Regions from separate parts of the Andreesenia angusta genome, predicted to be linked through region 2. Evidence: riboswitches for the same ligand, from Rfam matches in the RefSeq annotation. Region 2 holds a riboswitch; the other holds the start of a gene.
What was found. Region 2 has a riboswitch for cobalamin ahead of EUAN_RS06910 (ABC transporter substrate-binding protein). Riboswitches for the same ligand answer to the same signal wherever they lie in the genome.
Positions count from the first base shown of each region.

Region 1: linked by a shared signal. The riboswitch ahead of EUAN_RS01570 (energy-coupling factor ABC transporter permease) and the one ahead of EUAN_RS06910 (ABC transporter substrate-binding protein) in region 2 are both predicted to bind cobalamin.

Region 1 covers NZ_MKIE01000001.1:332,479-342,970, reverse strand. The annotation lists gene EUAN_RS01605 (O-acetylhomoserine aminocarboxypropyltransferase/cysteine synthase family protein) at 1-88, shown strand, start outside; gene EUAN_RS01600 (trans-sulfuration enzyme family protein) at 105-1,244, shown strand; gene EUAN_RS01595 (MalY/PatB family protein) at 1,246-2,412, shown strand; gene EUAN_RS01590 (HD-GYP domain-containing protein) at 2,539-3,573, shown strand; gene EUAN_RS01585 (HD-GYP domain-containing protein) at 3,652-4,707, shown strand; gene EUAN_RS01580 (CHAD domain-containing protein) at 4,750-5,541, shown strand; gene EUAN_RS01575 (adenine phosphoribosyltransferase) at 5,611-6,123, shown strand; cobalamin riboswitch at 6,168-6,357, shown strand; gene EUAN_RS01570 (energy-coupling factor ABC transporter permease) at 6,462-7,199, shown strand; gene EUAN_RS01565 (energy-coupling factor ABC transporter substrate-binding protein) at 7,189-7,485, shown strand; gene EUAN_RS01560 (energy-coupling factor transporter transmembrane component T family protein) at 7,448-8,149, shown strand; gene EUAN_RS01555 (sirohydrochlorin chelatase) at 8,162-8,533, shown strand; gene EUAN_RS01550 (precorrin-8X methylmutase) at 8,524-9,147, shown strand; gene cbiD (cobalt-precorrin-5B (C(1))-methyltransferase CbiD) at 9,144-10,208, shown strand; gene cbiE (precorrin-6y C5,15-methyltransferase (decarboxylating) subunit CbiE) at 10,208-10,492, shown strand, end outside.
Region 2 covers NZ_MKIE01000004.1:176,135-186,626, reverse strand. The annotation lists gene EUAN_RS06940 (phosphotransferase) at 1-661, shown strand, start outside; gene EUAN_RS06935 (sensor domain-containing protein) at 785-3,271, shown strand; gene EUAN_RS06930 (DUF2798 domain-containing protein) at 3,287-3,517, shown strand; gene EUAN_RS06925 (sodium-dependent transporter) at 3,547-4,941, opposite strand; gene EUAN_RS06920 (aldehyde dehydrogenase) at 5,112-6,488, opposite strand; gene EUAN_RS06915 (DUF2254 domain-containing protein) at 6,595-7,872, shown strand; cobalamin riboswitch at 7,935-8,111, shown strand; gene EUAN_RS06910 (ABC transporter substrate-binding protein) at 8,199-9,122, shown strand; gene EUAN_RS06905 (FecCD family ABC transporter permease) at 9,137-10,186, shown strand; gene EUAN_RS06900 (heme ABC transporter ATP-binding protein) at 10,186-10,492, shown strand, end outside.

The sequences.
Region 1 (10,492 bases), on a different contig from region 2:
GAAGCCAGAGACTGTAAGGGTCTCTGTGGGGATAGAGAATATAGAAGATATAATAGAAGATATAGAGCAGGCGCTTTCGCAGATATAGATATAGGGGGATTGGAATGAGAAAGGAAACAGAAGTAGTTAGAGGATACAGATGCATAGATGAGAAAACAGGGGCGATAAGCTTCCCGATATACCAGTCTGCTACGTTCAGACATCCGGGTCTAAACGAGTCTACAGGGTATGACTACTCCAGGACTCAGAACCCGACTAGGGAGGAGCTAGAGAAGACAATAGCCAAGCTGGAAGGCGGCGCTGAAGGGCTGGCTTTCTCCACCGGAATGGCAGCCATATCGGCAGTGATATCCATATTCAAGCCTGGCGACCACATAGTGGTTTCGGACGACCTGTACGGGGGGACTTACAGGATATTCGAGGAGATATACGGCAAGTACGGCATAAAGGCCACTTACGTTGACACCCAAGACTTAGAGAACATAAAGTCGGCTGTCAACGAAAACACAGTGGCTCTTTTTATAGAGACTCCTTCAAACCCGATCATGAAGGTGACTGACATCGGAGCTGTTTCAGCTTACGCCAAGGAAAAAGGCCTGCTGACTATAGTGGACAACACTTTCTTGACGCCTTACTACCAAAAACCCATAGCACTTGGGGCGGACATAGTGGTTCACTCTGCTACAAAGTACTTGGGAGGGCATAACGATACGCTGGCAGGGCTTGTCGTTACAGCTGGAGCGGAACTTGGAGAGCAGATCAGATTTATACAGAACTCGGTCGGAGCGGTGCTGGCCCCTTTCGACAGCTGGCTTATACTAAGGGGAATAAAGACGCTTGGGGTTAGGCTTGACAGACAGGAGCAGAACGCAATCGAGGTTGCAAACTGGCTGAAATCTCACGAGAAAGTAGATCAGGTCTACTACGTGGGACTTCCAGATCACCCTGGATACGAGCTGTCCAAAGAGCAGACAAGCGGATTCGGCTCTATGATATCTTTTACTGTAGTGGACGAGTCGATTGTATCGGAAGTGCTTGGAAGACTAAAGCTCATATTCTTTGCAGAGAGTCTTGGCGGAGTGGAGAGCCTTATGACCTATCCGCTTACTCAGACTCATGCCGACATACCTGAGGAGATAAGAGAGAGGCTTGGAGTCAACAGCAGACTACTCAGACTTTCAGTGGGAATTGAATCATCAGAGGACATAATAGAGGATCTTCAGAGAGCACTTGGAGGTGAGTAAATTGGGAAGATATAATTTCGACGAAAAGGTAGACAGGAAAAATACGAACTCCTTGAAATACGACTTTCACAGAGAAAGGCATAAGCCCGAGGATCTCTTTCCGCTGTGGGTGGCGGATATGGACTTCAGGCTGCCGCCAGAGGTCACGGACCCGATGGTGAAGAGATGTCAGCACGGCATATTTGGATATTCGGAGCCCAAGAGCTCTTACTTTGAGAGTGTTAAGTCTTGGTACAGAGACGTGCACTCTCTAGAGCTTGAAGACGAATGGTTCAAAGTGGCTCCTGGGATAGTTTTCACTATAAACGCAGTTATAAGGGGACTCACTTCGCCAGGCGACTCGGTGATGGTTCAGAAGCCCGTATACTACCCTTTCTTCAAGAGCATAGAGAACAACGGCAGAAAAGTCGTAAACAGCCCACTACTGCAAATTGACGGCGTGTACCAGATGGACTTCGAAGACCTGGAGCAGAAGATAGTCGAGGAAAATGTGAAGCTGTTTATACTCTGCTCTCCTCACAATCCAGTGGGAAGAGTTTGGACAGAAGAGGAGCTACTCAGAGTGGGGAGCATATGCAAAAGGCATGGAGTCGTGGTGATTTCAGACGAAGCCCATTCAGACTTCGCCTACACCAGGAAACATATCCCGTTCTGGAATGTAGACGAGAGCTTCAAGGAGTTCAGTTTGATATGCACTTCTCCCGGAAAGACTTTCAACCAGGCGGGGCTTCAAAACGCCAATATATTTGTAGCGAATAATAGGCTTAGAGAGATTGTGAACAGGGAGATAGAGATAAGCGGGTACAGCAACCTGAATGTGTTCGGCATCATAGCTTGCGAGGAAGCTTATAGACACGGAAGGGAATGGTACTGGGAGCTTAGAGATTACCTGCTTGAAAATATAGAGTTCGTGAGAAATTATCTTTCAGCTCATCTTCCGAAGGTGAAGTTGGTAGAGCCTGAGTCTACCTATTTGCTGTGGCTTGACTTCAGCGAGTACGGACTTTCCCAAGAAGAGCTAGACAGAATTATAGTAGAGCAGTCCAAGCTTTGGCTGAACAGCGGAACTATATTTGGAAGCGAAGGGGAAGGGTTTCAAAGGCTCAATATAGCCACTAGAAGAGAAAATCTGGAGTACGCTATGAACCAACTTAAAAAGTCATTTTAATACAAAAGGCCCGACGGCAGAGAAATCTGTTGCTGGGCCTTTTGTACTTAAATAGAAAATAAAGATATTTGTACCGGTGTCTTTAGGGTATAATCAGATTAATACATATGTTTTGGGGTGAGGAATTTGAAAATTAGAAAGCACTTAAAAGATTGCAAAAATGGAGATGTAATAGCTGAAGACATATATATCCCTGGCAGGAACATACCTATAGCCGTAGAGGGCAACGTCATAGACAACAAGCTGATGGACAGGCTTATAGAGGGAAGGGTTTTCCGAGTGCTTGTGGAGGACTTCAGCCTGAACGTAGTTCCTGAAAAAACAAGGAAGCTTATGGTGCAGTACACGCATGACCTAAAGCGCTACAAGCAACTGTTTCAAGATATAGCCTCCGGCAAAAAGGTAGACTTAGAAGAGATTGCAGACATGTCGAAAGGGCTGCTGGAAAACTCAGAGGATATATTCAGAGTTGTGGAGTCTATAAAGAGTCTAAGAGGTTCGGACGAATACACGTACACACATTCTATAAATGTGGCGCTCTACTCCATGATGATAGCCAAGTGGATGGGACTTGATGAAAGAAGTATAGAGGACGTTATGAAAGCGGGGCTTCTGCACGACATAGGTAAGGCGAAGGTTCCGAAGTGGATACTTGACAAAAAAGGACCTCTTACAGAGGCCGAATTTGACAAGATAAAAGAGCACCCCCTCATAGGATATGAGCTCTGCGGGGGAATAGACTCGATAAGGAGCGATGTGAAAGAAGCGGTTCTTCTTCACCATGAGAAGATGGATGGCACAGGATATCCTCAGGAGCTAGGCGCAGCCGACATAGGGCTTTATGCCAAGATAGTTGCAGTGGCAGATGTTTACGACGCCATGACCTCAGAAAGACCTTACAAGGCCAGAAAGACTCCTTTTGAAGTGTTTAAAGAGCTAAAGGAAAGCGAGTATGGAAAGCTGGACATAGAGGTCAAGAATGTATTTTTGCAAAATATAGCCTTCTTCTATGTGGGAGCGAAGGTGAAGTTGAACACAGGTGAAGTTGGAGAAGTTGCATTTGTATATCCGCACAAGCTCGACAAGCCGATAGTCAAGCTGGAAAATGGACTTGTAGATATATCGAAAACAGAGAGCTACGAAATAAAAGAGCTGATTTAGTAAAATAGGCTCTTTTATTTTGTTACAAATGAAATTAAAGGGTATAAATTCACCACATAATCAAGAGAGGTGGAGCATATGAATACAAGAAAACATTTAAAGGATTGCGTGGCAGGAGATGTCTTAGCTGAAGACATATACATAAGCGGCAGAAATATACCACTTGCAGTTAGAGGAAACGAAGTCGACAGAAAGCTCATAGAGAAGCTGATAGACAACAAGGTGTTTAAGATTCTAGTGGACTCTTCAGCTGAAGGCTATGGGTTAAAAGGTTCCTTTGAACCTAAGTCTAAAACTGAGAAATTTGTAAAGCAGTACTCTAAAGATGTGTCTGAAATAAAGTCCATATTCCAAGATATAGCCTCTGGGAAGAAGCCGAATCTAGAAGCTATATCTGAGATGTCAAAAGAGCTGCTGGCAAACTCAGAGGATATTTTCAGAGTTGTAGACTCCATAAACAGCGTAAGGGGCATAGACGAATACACCTACACCCACTCCGTGAACGTGGCGCTTTACTCTATGCTCATAGCCAAGTGGATGGGGATGGAGGAAGACGAGATAAACGACATAATAAAGGCTGGGCTTTTGCATGACATAGGGAAGTCAAGAGTCCCAAACAGCATACTCAACAAGAGAGGTCCTCTGGACAATTACGAATTCGAGGTTATGAAGCAGCACCCTTCACTTGGGTATGAAATATGCAAGAATATGCCCGGAATAAAGGATGAGATAAAGGAGGCTGTGCTCTACCACCATGAAAAAATAGACGGAAGCGGCTATCCTACAGGGCTAAAAGATGTAGAGATAGGGACGTATGCCAAGATAGTCAGTATAGCCGACATATACGACGCCATAACCTCCGAGAGAGTATACAAGAAGAAACAGACTCCTTTCGAGACTTTTCTAGAGATAAAGGAGATAGCGTATGGGAAGCTGGATATAAAAATTTCAGACGTGTTTTTAAACAATATAGCGTCTTTCTATCTAGGCACAAAAGTGAAGCTGAATACAGGGGAGATAGGAGAGGTTGCCTTTATATACCCTCATAAGATAGACAGGCCAATAGTGAAGATAGACGGCAAGCTGGTGGATACTTCGAAAGAGGAGAGCTACCGTATAGAGGAGCTACTATAGTCAGAGGATTTTGAATGTGCTTTTAAACTGAGGAGTGATTTTATGGAAGCAGCCTATTTGCTGGAACTTATCGATGAAAGCTTCGCAAGAGTAGAAAGCCATTATAGGTGTCTTCTGTCAGAGCTCGAGGAAGCAGAGATACATGACTTCAGGGTCGCCATAAGAAAGGTCATGCCTATAATAGAGCTGGCTATGGATATTGAAGAAGAGAGTCGCGGAGAAATCAGGCTACGAGAAAACTATTCAAGGCTAAAAAGCTATTTCAAAGACTTCAGTGACTTAAGAGATATTCAAGTTCAGATTATAAGTGTTTCTGCATACAAAGGTTTAGAAGGATATGCAGAGGAGCTCAAGCTAGAAGAAGAAAAGCTTAAAGACTCCATCGGACAGAAGATAGAGCTATGGAGTGTCGAGGAAGTTCGCTCCAGCCTGGAATCTGCGCTGAAATCTACTTTTGAAGGCATGGACAGCCCAGAACTAGTAAGGCACTATATGAGACGAGCCAAAGTGCTGAGAAAGAAGTTTTTAAAGCGTATAAAAGAGTTGAACGAGGACTATAGTTCGTACCACAAGCTGAGGCTGGCTCTAAAAAAATACAGATACCATATGGAGATGGCTGGATCAGACGGATTAGACGAGGTACTTAAAAGATATCAGGACGAATTAGGCCATATTCAGGATTTAACGGTGCTGCTCGAGGACATAAGGCGTAGAGGTCGAGTTAAAGAGAAAGCCTTGAGAGGGATAGAGAAGGAAAGAGCAAGGGCGGCTGAAAAATTCAGAAAGAGATATTTGAAAAATCTGAAAGCAAGACTGAAGATAGAAGGGCATTAAAAAACTGTTGACGAAACTCTCCTAGTAAAAGATAATTTCTATAGACACTATTTACGAGGAGAGAAAAAGATGAATTTAAAGAGCAAGATAAGAAGTGTACTGGATTTTCCTATAGAGGGAATAGACTTCAAAGATATAACAACTGTACTGAAAGACAAGGAAGCGCTTAGAGAGACTATAAAGCAGATGGCAGAGAAAGTATCGAACAGAGAAGTGGATTTGGTAGTTGGAATGGAGGCAAGAGGTTTTCTGCTTGGGACTCCGCTGGCGTATGAAATCGGAGCGGGCTTTGTGCCTGTCAGAAAGCCAGGAAAGCTTCCAGCAGAGACTATAAGCTACGAATACGAGCTAGAGTACGGCACAGACAAGCTCGAGATGCACAGAGACGCCATATTCAAAGGCCAGAGAGTGCTTATAGTTGACGACTTGCTGGCTACAGGAGGAACAGCTGTGGCCACTGCCAAGATGATAGAAGAGCTGGGTGGAGACATAGTCGGGGCGCTTTTCTTTATAGAGCTAGACGAGCTGAAAGGCAGAGAAAAGCTGTCAGGATACAGCGTCGAGTCCATAGTCCAGTATTAAGACTGTTTTTTAAAAGAGATAGATGTTATAATTAGATCACAAGTGAACAAAATGTGATTTCAGGTACTCGGATTACAAAGACAATCTGGGTTTAAAAGGGAAAGCGGTGAAAATCCGCTGCAGCCCCCGCTACTGTAAGCGAATACGAATCTCAAAAGTCCACTGGCGAAAGCTGGGAAGGAGAGAGGAGAGTGAAGCGCAAGCCAGGAGACCTGCCTTAAATCAGATGCTAGACTTCGGAGGGAGGTAGTGGCAAGGTTGAAACTCAGGTATGACTATGCTTTCAAGCCCTTACTCTACGTAAGGGCTTTTTTGTGTTTGTTTTTGGAGGTGTGAAATTGAAAAAGAGATATTCGAAACTGATGGCTGCAATTATATTTGTTTCAATAATGCAGTCAAATGGGTTTGCCATGCATATAGCCGAGGGATTCTTGCCCCCTCTATATGCTGGGATTTACGGACTGATATCTATACCTTTTGTGCTCTACGGAGTGAAGGTTATAAGAGAAAAGTCAGAGAAAATCCCGAATATAAAAATGTTTATAGCACTTGCCGGAGCATACTGCTTTATGCTTTCGGCGCTAAAGCTTCCATCTGTAACAGGGAGCAGCTCACATCCTACAGGAGTCGGATTTGGAGCCATACTGCTTGGGCCTTTTGCAATGAGTGTGATAGGGCTGCTGGTGCTTGTATTTCAGGCCCTTTTCTTGGCTCACGGAGGGTTCACCACGCTTGGAGCCAACACTTTCTCGATGGGAATTGTGGGGCCATTTGTAGCTTATGGTGTATATAGAGCTCTTTCAAAATTCAATAGAAAGTGGGCTATATTTGGAGCTGCGGCATTGGGGAATCTCTCCACCTATGTGGTGACGTCGATCCAGCTTGGAGTGGCGTTCCCGTCTGCCAGTGGAGGTGTCCTGGAGTCGGTCGCTAAATTCGGGACTGTATTCGCATTGACCCAGATACCGCTTGCCTTGGCAGAGGGCATAATGACCGTGATAATGTTCAACGTAGTTGAAAAGCACTCATCAGAGGAATTGCACAGTTTTATGGAGGTGGAGTCTTATGAAAGCTAAGAATAGGTGGCTGGCAGTTTTGCTCTTCATCACTGTAGCGCTGTCGCTCTACATGGGAAGCAGAGTTGGAGAGCTAGAAGGGGCTGACGCCATAGCTGAAGAGGTTATAATGGAGGTAAGTCCGAATTACGAGCCCTGGGCTGAGAGCATATGGGAGCCTCCTTCAGGAGAGATAGAGAGTGCAATCTTTGCTATGCAAGCAGCAGCCGGGGGGATGTTTATAGGTTACTTTATAGGTTCAAAGAAGATTGCTAAGAGAAATAGCGCTACTGTCGAAAAACAGTAGGATATCAGGCTGGAGCGCAGTATACAAGCTGGCCGTCTTCTTGACCACCCCCGTAATACTGTCATTTGACAGAGATGGACTGGCATCGTCACTTGTGAATTTTGGAGTTGTAATTTTGACTATGAGGAGCTTGAAAGTCCCTTTAGAGAGCTATATCAGGTTTACAAAGGGGCTTTTGCTCTTTCTGATTCTGGGCTCGGTGTCTGTGAGCTTGGAATCGGGCATTTACCCAGGGCTTGTGCTTGTGGCAAGAGGCATATCCTCAGGCGCTTCTATATACCTTTTTTCGGCGACTACGCCTATAGATGACTTGTTCTGGGAGCTGTCCAAGAAACAGAGCGTCCGCGAGATAGCGGAGGTAGGAAGCAGCATGCTCAGGCTTTCATTTATGTTTGAAGATGAGTTTAAACAGACAAAGCTGGCGCTGGAGTCTAGATGCGGCTTTACCACATTAAGAGGCAGAGTCTTGAACACAGGAAAGCTTACAGGGGCCGTCCTGAGGGGAGCGCTGAGAAACTGGAGAGAGATGGAGCATAGCTTGAAAAGCAGAGGCTACAGGGGCAGAATATCATTTAAAGACAGAGAGTACATAAGGCCAAAGGCTTTTCTGATCTTTGGAACACTGTACAATTTGGCTATAGCATTTATTGCAAATAAAACTTAAGGAGTGTTTAATATGAAAGGATTGCTTGTAATAGGACACGGAAGCAGGGCGGCTGGAGCCAAGGAAGTGTTTGAAGAGGTGGTTTCAGGGCTAGGAGATAGATTCGGAGACAGAGCTGTGGAAGGCTGCTTTATGGAGATTTCGAATCCGCAGATCCCGGAGACAGTGGAGCTGCTCTACAGCAGAGGCGTGAGAGAGCTTGTAGTTTTGCCGTATTTTCTGTTTCCAGGAGTCCATATACTGAGCGACATACCGGAGATACTGAGAGAGTGCGCAGATTCACACAGCGGACTTAAGATTGAAATGGCCAAGCCTATAGGATATCATAGTAAGTTGATAGACATATTAAAAGAGAGGGCGGAAGGTGAGACAGAGTGTATATAAAAAACCCGGAAGAGATAGAGAAGAAGAGCTTTGAGATAATAAAGGGAAATATGAAATCTCCTGAAAGCTTCACTGAAGACGAGCTGAGCGTTGTGATGAGGACTATACACACCACTGGAGACTATGACTATGAAAATATAGTCAGAATTCAAAACGGAGCCATAGAAGTGGCCAAAAGGCTTATAGAGAGCGGATGCAGAATTGTGACAGACACCAAGATGGCTCTCTCGGGCATAAACAAGAGGACGCTTGAACACCTTGGCTGCAGAGTGGAAAACTTTATAGACAGGCCCGAAGTCTATGAAAAGGCATCTCTTCAGAACACGACCAGGTCTATGGCAGCCATGGACATGGCAATAGAGGACGGGGTGGACATATTCGTCATAGGAAACGCCCCTACTGCGCTCTACAGGATAGGCGAGCATATAGAGAGTGGTCGAACATCGCCGGGTCTTGTAATTGGAGTTCCTGTGGGGTTTGTGGGAGCGGCGGAGTCAAAGGAGTATATAAGGCAGTTTGAGACTCCGACCATAACAACAGAGGGCAACAAGGGCGGGAGCAATGTGGCCGCAGCCATTCTGAACGCCCTTATGTATATGGTGTACAGGGCGTGAAAAAGCTTGAGGAGTATGTCATAAAAGACGGAAAGCAACTGAGGTGCGGCTACACTACGGGCAGCTGCGCCACAGCTGCCACAGCTGGAGCTACGAGGGCTTTGCTAGGCATGGAATGCGAAGACACGGTGGAGATAGATACGCCGAAAGGCATAAAGCTGGAGATAGAGCTGGAGAGCTTGAGGCTAGAAGGCGGAGCGGCCATATGCTCTGTGAAAAAGGACTCAGGGGACGACCCTGACGTTACAAATGGCATAGAGATATACTCCAAAGTCAGCTTAAGGGAAGACGTAGAGCTGAATATATACGGAGGGGTCGGAATCGGAAGGATAACTGTAGACGGCTTCTGGGGAAAGGCCGGAAGCTGGGCCATAAACCAGACTCCGAGAAATATGATAGAGCGAGAAATCAGGAAGCTGACAGACAGGGGGCTTGACATAGAGATATACGCCCCGGAAGGCGTGGAGATGGCCGCCAAGACATACAACAGGAATATAGGGATAGAAGGCGGAATCTCAATAATAGGCACAAGCGGCATAGTGGAGCCTATGAGCGAAGATGCGCTGAAAAAGAGCATATACCTGGAGCTGGAGTCGATTAGGTCAAGAGGCGGAGACGCAGTTGCACTCTACCCGGGAAACTACGGAGAGCGCATAGCCCGAAAGCTGTACCCGGACACGCCGGGAGTCAAGATTTCAAACTACATAGGGGATTCTCTGCTCTACGCCTACAGCCTGGGCTTTAGGGCGTTTCGCCTGGTGGGGCATATAGGCAAGTTTTCCAAGCTAGCGCTGGGGGCCTTCAACACGCATAGCAAAGTCTGCGACATGAGGATAGAGTCCTTTGCATACTACCTTGCGCTGAGAGGGGAGCTTGAGACAATAGAGAGAATAAGTAGCTTTATAGCCACTGAGCAGGCAGTTGCTGAGCTTGTGGGAAGTTGCCCGGAGCTGTTTAGGGATATGGAGCAGGGCTGCATAGAGCGGGTGAAGCGCTATTTAAAAGACAGCGACATAGACTTGGAAGTCAAAATATATTCAATGGAATATGGGGTGTTGTAATGGCAACAGTTGTAGGGGCAGGGCCTGGAAGCATGAGGTGCTTGACGGCGGAGGCCCTTGAAAGGATAAGGGATGAAAGAGACGTAGTCTCTTTCGGAAGGATAGGAGAGCTTGTAAAGCAGATAAACCCTGAGGCGAGAACAGTGGGGACTGTGTCGGAGCTTCTGGACGTGGTTTCAAAAGACACGGTGGTGGTGGCATCCGGAGACCCTGGATTCTACGGAATCACCTGCTATCTGGAGAGAAACGGAGTGAAGATAGATGAGGTCATACCCGGCATCTCT
Region 2 (10,492 bases):
CAGCAAAGACCTGAGAACTGCTGCCACGATTTTCGGGAAGATCCACTCGCTAGATACGGAGGGGCTCGATGAGACTTTCATAGTAGAGAGCGACATACTGAGCTCCAGGGTTAGAGAAGCCAGAATGTGGCTAGGTGATTACATGGACAGCCCCAAGGTGGATGTAAAGCTAAAGAGCTTCTTTCAGAACTTTCTGGATTGGGCAGAGGCGAATTCGCATAAAGAAACTTATTTCAAGCAGGACAAATGGCATGTAGTGAACAACACAGAGGTCAACTCCCACAACTTCATAATAGGGGAGGAGAGAAGCTACCTTATAGACTGGGAGAAGCCGGTTATAAGCGACCCCTGCCAGGATATAACGCAGTTTATAGCTGAGACGACTACAAGCTGGAAGGGAAGCTATGTGCTGAGCAGAGATGAAAAAAAGGATTTCTTCAAGCACTACGCAAAAAACTTAAGTGCAGGTGACAGGGGAATAGAGGAGAGAGTGCAGATATATGCACCATACCTGTATCTCAGGGCGCTTTCCTGGTGCGCCTATGCATGGCTGGAATACCAGAACCCCGACAAGGAGATAGTAAATATGGACACATTTATGAAGATAGAGCAGTATCTCGACGTGGACTTTATGGAGAAGCTGATATCTCCACTCAAATAGTATTTGTAAAAATTCAGTAAAATTCATAAATATCTTATAGTAGGGCCCGTTCGCTTGGCTTTGTATGATATAATATTGCTTAAGAATCGAGACGTATGAAGTCAAAGGAGACAGTGAAAATATATGATAAACAATTCGCCACATGGGGACTTCGAGCAAAGCAAAGACTTTGTGGAGGACTTTGAACTTTTGAATATGAAAAACACACTATCGCCTAAATCGGAAGCTTTCAAGGTGATAGCTGTCTATGTGGCAGTGGGATTTCTCTGGGTTCTGCTGTCAGACAATATAATAAGAAGCCTTGTGGAGAATCCAGACTATAGAAGCAAGATAGAGGTTTATAAAGGCTGGGCATACGTGATGATAACTGGGGCGGTTTTCTACGGAATAATCCTCAGAAGACTCTGCATGTTCCAAGAGGTCACGAACATGGCTATAGGAAGCTACAACGAGCTGGGTTCGGCTTACGAAGAGCTTGTGGCTATGGAAAGCGAGATAAGCGATCAGTACGACAGAATAGCTATGCAGAAAGAAGAGCTGGACAGGCTGAATAGAAAGCATCAGCTTATAATCCAAGGTGTCAACGACGGCATATGGGAGTGGGATCTTGAGACTGGAAGATATCTTTTTTCAGACAAGGACAAGCAGATACTTGGATACGAGGGCAATTCCCTGGACTTAAACTATGAAGACTGGAAGCGATTTATACATCCAGACGACATAAATGGGTTTGAAAATACCTTAGAGAAGTATAGAGAGTCTGCAGAAGGACTATATGAAAATACATATAGAATAGTGAGTCTCAGCGGCGATATAAGATGGGTGCTGAGCAGGGGAAAAGGCGAATGGGATGAAAACGGAAGGCTGACTAGAATAGCAGGCTCCCATACAGACATAACTGAGAGAGTGGCTTTAGAAGAAAGGCTGAGAAGCGAAAAAGACTTCTCGGAAAACATAATAAAAGAGTCACCTGTGCTCATAATGATACTGGACAATGATTTAAAAGTGAAGCGGATGAACCCCATAGCAGAAAAGATGACCGGGTATTTTGAAAAAGATGCACTTGGCAAAAGCGCAATAGACTTGTTTATAAGTGAGTCTAGAAAAAAAGAAATGTCTGAAAAGATAATGGGTATTGTAAATGGAAGAAGCGGAATCAACAAAGAGTTCTCGATTCTTGGAAAGAATGGGATTGAGTTTTCAGCTCTTTGGAACGCAAACCAGGTTCACGGGGCGGATGGATCTGTCGAGGGGTATATATTTATAGGAGTGGACATAAGCGAGAGAAGGGCTCTTGAAAAGAAGCTAAACAGACTTGCCTACTATGACCCACTCACAGATCTTCCGAACAGGGTGCTTCTTGAGAAACACTTTAGTAAGATGCTTGGTGAAGCAGACTCCAATGGCAAGAAGATAGCTTTTATATACATGGATATAGACAATTTCAAGAATATAAATGACACCATGGGACACACCATGGGAGATACTTTTATAGCGAGTATAGCAGATATCCTTTCAGACATAGTCAAGCTTCCAAATATGGTGGGCAGACTTAGCGGAGACGAGTTTGCTATGCTTATATTCGACGTGGAAAGTGAAAGCGACATAAAGCAATATACAGATGAGATACTTTCAAGGTTCAAGCAGTCTTGGATTCTTGACAATCAGGAGTTCTTTCTTTCCACCAGCATGGGAGTGGCCATGTACCCAGAGCATGGCAGAAGCATAGAGACATTGCTTCAAAACTCCGATACGGCTATGTTCCATGTAAAGGAGAATGGGAAAGACGGTGTGGCCATATATAGGCCCGACATGAGAGACAAGACGTGGAAGCATATATTTATGAGCAACCACTTGAGAAATGCCATATGCAACAGAGAGCTTTTTATGGTATACCAGCCTCAGGTTGACTTGCAAACAGGAGAATTGGTCGGCGTTGAGGGACTTATAAGATGGATACATCCTGAGAGAGGATTTATATCTCCAGGAGAGTTCATACCTTTTGCAGAGCAGAACGGATATATAAAAGAAATAACAGACTGGACAATAGAGGTCGCTTGCAAGCAGATAGATTTATGGAAAAAGAAAGGGTACGATGGGTTCAAGGTGTCTATAAACCTTTCAAGTAAGCTTATAAACCAGCCAGGAATGATGGAGTTTATAAAAGAGAAGATAGATGAGTACGACGTAGACCCCATGAACTTCTGCTTGGAGATAACTGAAACTGCCATAATAGACAGTTTAGAGAGGTCGATAGAGACGCTTAACGAGTTCAGAAAGATAGGCGTTTCAGTTGCTCTAGACGACTTTGGAACGGGGTATTCCTCGCTTACATACCTTCACAAGCTTCCAATAGACGTGCTCAAAGTAGACAGGGAGTTCCTTGTAGACATAGTCGATGCAAACCATGAATCCTATATATTTGAGAGCATAATGGGTCTTGCCCACAATATGGGGCTTCAGGTTATAGCTGAAGGCATAGAGACCGAGGGACAGGCTAATTTCCTGAGAAAGGCAAGTTGCGACTTAGCCCAAGGGTACTATTTCAGCAAGCCTATCTCCGTGAAGGAGCTTGAAGAACTGCTGGAGAATCGCATAAAAGTTGGATAGACTGGATGTGAGACGATGAAAATACAGAGAAGATATGCCAGCCTTCTATCGGGCTTTCTCATATCGCTCTCGCTTTCACTTTCGATATCGCTTGTGATAACCATGATGAATATGACTCCATGGGACGTATTTTTAAGCACTTGGCTGAAGTCGTCGCTAAGGGGGCTTTCTATAGGGTATCCGCTTGGCAGGATATTTGTGCCGGTGATGATAAACCTAGTGGAGAAGATGGTGGAAGACGATTAAAAAACTCAGGGAAAATTCCCTGAGTTTTTTTACATACTTAAAATTCCTATTGAGCTTAGGAATATAAATATCAGCAGCAGCGGAGTCACAAACTTCACTAGAAAACCATAGGCCTTAAGGTAGGCTTGGTTTTTCACTGTGCCGCCATTTGAGAGTTCATCGAACAGCAGAACTTTCTTCACAAACCATCCAACGAATACTACAGTCAGAAGTCCTCCAACCGGCATAAATATATTGGACGCCAAAAAGTCGTAGAGGTCGAAGAAGCTCTTTCCGAAAAGCTGTATATGCCCTAGAAGGCTTGAAGGATGGACAGTAAGAGCTCCTATAGCAGAGACTATCCCGGCCACTATCAGAACCGAAAGCCCCTTGTTAAGCTTGAATTTTTCGTTCAATATCGAAACTGGAACAGCCATCATCGAAGTCATGGCCGTAGTAGCCGCTATCGAAGCCAAGAGGAAAAAAGCCACAATGAGCACGTTTCCAAACGGTATTCTGGAAAAGACAAGCGGTATGGTGTTAAACAGAAGTCCAGGGCCTTCGCCTGGCTCGAGTCCAAATGTAAAGACAACAGGGAATATGGCCAGACCTGCAAGCATTGAAACAGCTATGTCAGATATAGCGACCTTTGCAGATGTGGCAGACATATTGTTGTCTTTTGTGAAGTAGCTGCCATAGGTTATCATAGTTCCCATGCCTAAAGACAACTTAAAGAAAGCAAGCCCAAGTGCAGCCAAGAGCACTCCTGGCGTTATGGCTGAGAAGTCGGCTGTGAATAGGAAGTCTATCCCCTCCCTGGCACCTTCCAGTGTGAGCGACCTTGCAGCACACAGGACTATCAGCACTAGAAGCACAGGCATAAGCGTCTTTGTGACTTTCTCTATTCCGTTCTTTACTCCTGCAAATATTATAAGTGCAACTACCCCTGTGAAGGCAATTTGCCACAGTATAGGGGCCACAGGGCTCGAGACTACATTTCCAAACTCCGAAGACACGAAAAGGCTGGCGTCTTCTATGGACATAGAGCCTACAGACTTGAAGTCCATGCTAAGGGCTTTGAAAGTGTACCTGTAAACCCATCCACCTACAGTCGAGTAGAAGAGCATTACGAAAAAGCTGGTAATTCCCCCTAAGTAGCCTACGAACTTCCAAGAACTTCCGGGCTTTAGCTTTTCAAAAGCGTCTACAGCGTTTGAGCGAGTCTTTCTGCCTATGAAGAACTCCGATATGGCCACAGGCATACCAACTAGAAATACACATACAAGGTAGATCAAAATAAAAGCTCCACCCCCGTTTTCGCCGACCATGTAGGGGAACTTCCATATATTCCCTAGCCCCACTGCCGAACTGAGAGTGGCAAAAAATACTGCAAGGCCGGAAGAAAAGGTTTCTCGCTTATCAGCCTCTCGATTTAAATTAGACATAAGGTTACCTCCCTAAAATAGACTTAAAATAAAAAATGCTTTCACACCTGATAAGTCAGAAACAGATATGAAAGCATTAGAATCCCAAACTCAAAAAGCAAGTTCCGCAAACACAATTCTATATACTGACAAGCTCTATGTCAAATTAAAAAAATGTCATTTTTTCAGAGCTACTTCCATAGTTTTCTGATCCACCTGAGCTTGTTTCCATAGGGCGGAGAAGCTATGCTTATGCCGAACTTGCCCTTTCTCTTCACAATCCCCTTTTTGTAGGTGAAAGTCTCGAAATTGTGGACCCCGTGATACCGTCCTGTACCAGACTGGCCTACTCCGCCGAAAGGCAAATGCTTTGAAGCCACGTGCAGGATAGTGTCGTTTACGCAGCCTCCACCGAACTGAAACTTGGAGATAATTCGTTCGCTCAGCTTGTCGTCGGATGTGAACAGGTAGAGTGAAAGCGGCTTTGGATTCTTGGATATGGCATGTTCGATGTCGCAAAAGTCGTCATAAAGCACTATTGGAAGTATAGGGCCGAATATCTCCTCCTGCATGGAGCTGTCGTCTAGGGATGCGTCCCATATCAGCGTGGGCTCTATGAAATTGGAGACCATGTCGAAAGAACCACCAAATGCAATCTTTTCACTGTCAGCTTGGAGAATAGACGATAGCCTCTCCATATGGCGCCTGTTTATTATTCGTCCGTAGTCCTCGCTCAAGGCTGCATTTTCTCCGTAAAACCTGACAATGGCCGACTTCAGCTCTATGAGTAGCTCGGAAGCCACTGTCCTGTCTGCAAGCACATAGTCGGGAGCTACACATGTCTGACCTGAATTCAAGAGCTTGCCCCAGATGATTCTGTCTGCGGCCAGCTTTAAATCGGCCGTCTTGTCAACTATGGCTGGAGATTTGCCTCCAAGCTCAAGTGTAACTGGCGTCAGATGTTTGCTGGCTTTTTCCATGACTATCTTTCCCACGTTCACGCTTCCGGTGAAGAAGATATAGTCGAATTCAAGGTCCAGCAGAGCGCTGTTCACCTTGTAATCACCCTTGACCACAGCTATATAACTTTCATCAAACGACGAAGATATTATCTTTTCAATTACAGACTCAGTTTTTGCAGCGTACTCTGAAGGCTTAAGCACCGCAGTATTGCCTCCCGAGATAGCTCCCACCAGAGGTTCGATAGTCAGTTGAAAGGGGTAGTTGTAAGAGCCTATTATAAGCACAGACCCGTAGTGGGAAGGGTAGACCATGGACTTGCCCAGAAACTGGGCCAAATCGTTTCTGACTTTCTTGGGCTTCATCCACTTCTTCAAATTCTTTATGGCATAGTTTATACTGTCGTATACAAATCCGACTTCGCTTAAATAGGATTCAAATATGTGTTTGCCGAGATCGTGCTCTAGTGCCGAGATCAGCTCAGACTCGTGTTCGACTATGGCTGACTTGAGCTTCTTTAGAGCTGATATCCTGGAGTTAAGGTCCAGAAACTCAGCATCTCTCATATATCGCTTTTGGGACTCAAGCAAATCCGTATATTGATTCATAAAATCACCTCCACTATATCTTACAACAAATTGAAGCGACAGAGTTAGCTGGTTTGAATTAAATCTGGGTATAAAGGGTTTATATAGAATTTTGGAGGGAATCGAAATGTTCAAGAAGCTTATACTTAAGATGAAGAAGAGTGTATGGCTATATCCTGCTATTCACGGAATAATGTCCACTGTAATGGTAGCCATAGTGCTGGCTATAGACACTAGGACTCTGTTCGATCCAGAGCTTGTATTGCCACGGATAATGTTTACAAAAGTCGATCTGGCCCAGACTATACTAGGGGCAATAGCAGGCTCGCTCCTCACAATGACGACTTTCACCTTCTCCACAATAATGGTGGTGCTGACCATGTACACCTCTCAGTACTCTCCGAGGACTGTCGAGAACTTTCTAGACGACAGCATAACCATGAAGGTGCTGGGGATATTTATGGGCGGGTTTATCTACTCAATACTTTCCCTTCTATTTATGAGAGAGAGCATTTCGGAATACCTTGTCATCTCGGCTACAGTGGGAGTTATATACTCCATAATCTGCCTGGTGTATTTCTCTGTCTTTATAAACCATGTGGGAAACTTGATACAGGCTAATAATCTGATAGACAGGCTATACCGGGAGGCCCTGGAGAATATAGAAGGCTATAGAAAGTCTGTCGAAGAGGTGAAGCTGGAGAAGAGCTTGGAACTTAAAGGATTTCCGTATGAAGTCTGTATAAAGAGCGATAGAAGCGGATATATACAGCTAGTGGACAAGGAAGCATTGGAGAGCATGGCCAAAGAGCTTTCCGCCAAGGTATTGCTAGAGAAGGTGATTGGTCAGTTTGTGACAGACGAGACGGAGCTTTTAAGGCTGCGATTTTCAGAGATGAAAGAGGTTACGGACTTCGACAAAGGCAGGCTTTTAAATGCCGTCACTATAGGGATAGAGAGAAACGAGCTTCAGGACTTCGACTTCTCTGTGCAGAAGATAGTGGAGATAGCTCTAAGGGCCATATCGCCAGGAATAAACGACCCGAATACAGCGAACCACTGCATCAGAATACTGGGCGTGCTTATGGGGAAGATAGCAGATCTAGAGGAGGGCTATCTAGTCAAAAATTCCGAAGACGGAAAGTCAGGCACTTTCTACGAGGCCATATCCTTTGAAAAAGAGCTCTACTACACTTTCTACCAGATAGTGAATTACGGAAAGGGCGATGTATCTGTGGTGCTATCCATATACAAGGCACTGAGAGAGATATCCAAGAAGGCGAGCCCTGAAAACAGACAAAAGGTGCATGAGATGGGGGAGTATCTCTACAACCGAATAGATCCGGAGCTTAAGTCAGGAATAGATGGCAAGATGATAGCTGTCGAGAAAGCAGATATAGTTTAGAGCAGAGCGACTTTCAAAGAGTCGCTTTTGTTTTGAACAATAAACTGATATAATGTAGCTGACAAGTTAATACTGCATAGGGTGCTTGAAAGAGTTAAAAGGGAAAGCGGTCAAAATCCGCTACAGCCCCCGCTACTGTAGGTGAGGATGAAATCCAGAAAAGCCATTGGGAAGACCGAGAAGGCTGGAGAGTAAGGCGAATCACAAGTCAGGAGACCTGCCATATGCATACAGACTGTATCTTCGGAGGGAGGATGAGAGTATATAGGAATATTCTCGCACCCATGGGTGTATTTTTTTTACAGAAAATAGAAGGAGTGATCGGATTGATTAAAAGGAATTTGAAAAGCATACTGCTGATTATGGCTATGCTCTTTGCATTTGCAGGCTGCGGAAAAAACACGGAGAAGTCTGAGCTATCCAAGTCAGAGGGCTACCCTATGACTATAGTGGATTCGTACGAAAGGGAAGTTGTAATTGAAGAGGAGCCTCAGACAGTGGTATCTGTGGCCCCGAATATAACAGAATCTATATACGCGATAGGAGCTGGAGACAAGCTTATAGGAAGGACAGACTACTGCGACTACCCAGTAGAGGTTTCGGATGTGGAGTCTGTAGGGAGCTTGACTGATCCAAGCATAGAGAAGATGGTGGAGCTAGACCCGGATATAGTGGTGGCTTCGACTCACTTTCAAAAAGAGGTGCTGGAGAAGCTGGAGGAAGCGGGAATAAAAGTAGTGGTTCTCTACGGGGAAGAGAGTTTTGAAGGAGTCTACGAGACTATAGATAAGCTTGGCAAGGTTATGAACAGAGAAGCCAACGCCCAGGAAGTTGTAGACGGTATGAAAGCCAAAGTAGAGGATGTCAAGTCCAAGGTGGAGGGGCTAGAGAAGCCTTCTGTCTACTACGTTGTAGGATACGGGGAATCTGGAGACTTTACAGCCACCAAAGAGACTTTTATAGCCCAGATGATAGAGATGGCCGGAGGAACGAATGCGGCAGACGATGCAGAGGGCTGGAAGTACAGCCTTGAAAAGCTTGTAGAGAAAGACCCGGACGTGCTGGTATGCTCCAAGTACTTTGACTCTAAAGCTGGAATAGAGTCGGCAAACGGCTACAGCGACCTTAGAGCGGTGAAAGAGGGGAAACTCTACGAGATAGACAACAACAAGCTGGACAGGCAAGGTCCTAGGCTTGCAGACGGACTGGAAGAGCTTGCAGAGCTTTTGCATCCAGAAGCTTTCAAATAGAAAGAAGGATTTAAATGGCCTTTATAGAGAATAGAAGAAGATACAGATTGATGTTTTCAGGAGGACTCCTTATTCTAGGAGTCCTGATTTTAATTACAAGCATGATGGGAGTGGCGGACATATCGGTAGAGGAGGCCCTTAGGATATTGACTCACAAACTGCCCTTTGTGGGAAGCTTTGTAGACGTAGGAGATATAGATCAGAAGTATATAAATATAATATGGAAACTGCGTCTGCCGAGGATAGCACTGGCGGGGCTTGTGGGAACGGGTCTCTCGGTTTCGGGGGCGGCCTTCCAGGGGATGTTTAAAAACCCTATGGCCGACCCCTATGTGCTGGGAGTGTCGTCAGGCTCGGCCCTTGGGGCCACTCTGGCACTCTTGTTTGGAGTAGGTGGTGGAATCATGGGGCTTGGAGGAACTACCGTCATGGCCTTTGTAGGAGCTATAGGGACCATAGTCCTTGTCTACAGCATAGCCAAGGTGGGGAACAGAGTTCCAATAGTCTCGCTCATACTGGCGGGAATATCGGTAAGCTATCTGCTGTCTTCGATAATATCGTTGATGATGCTCTTTAACAGAGCTCAAGTGGAGAAGATAGTCTTCTGGCTTATGGGAAGCGTATCAGCGGCCAGCTGGACTCAGGTCAGGCTGCTAGCTCCTTTTGTGGCGGCAGGAGTGGTAGCCATAACGATATTCTCGAGAGATTTGAACATAATGCTTATGGGTGATGAGACGGCCAAGGGGCTTGGAGTAGAGGTCGAAAAGGTGAAGAAGATACTGCTAGGCGTAACATCTCTGTTGGTTGGAGCTACAGTTGCTGTAAGCGGAATAATAGGCTTTGTGGGGCTTATAATACCCCACACCATAAGGCTTATGACAGGGCCGGACAACAGGACGCTGGTGCCTTTCTCCGCCCTGGGAGGGGCCATATTTATGATAGTTTCAGATACTATAGCGAGGACGGCTATCCCTCCTGTAGAGATACCGGTCGGGGCCATAACCTCTGTATTTGGAGCCCCTTATTTCATATATCTACTTATAAAGAGCAAGAAGGTGAATTGATGAAGAGCGCCATAGAGGTGAGAAATTTAAGCTGGAGCTATGGAGAGGAGAAAGTGCTCCGTGGTATAGACTTTCAGGTGGAAGTGGGGAAATTCTACAGCGTAATAGGGCCGAACGGCTCGGGAAAGACAACTCTCTTTAAGCTGATTTCTTCTGCGCTTGAGTTGAAGGGCGGAAGCATATATCTAAATGAGAGAGACGCAAAGACTTACACAAAAAAGGAGCTTGCAAAGACAGTGGCTACAGTTCCGCAGAACACGGCAGTGGAGTTTGACTTTTCGGTTGAGGACATTGTTATGATGGGGC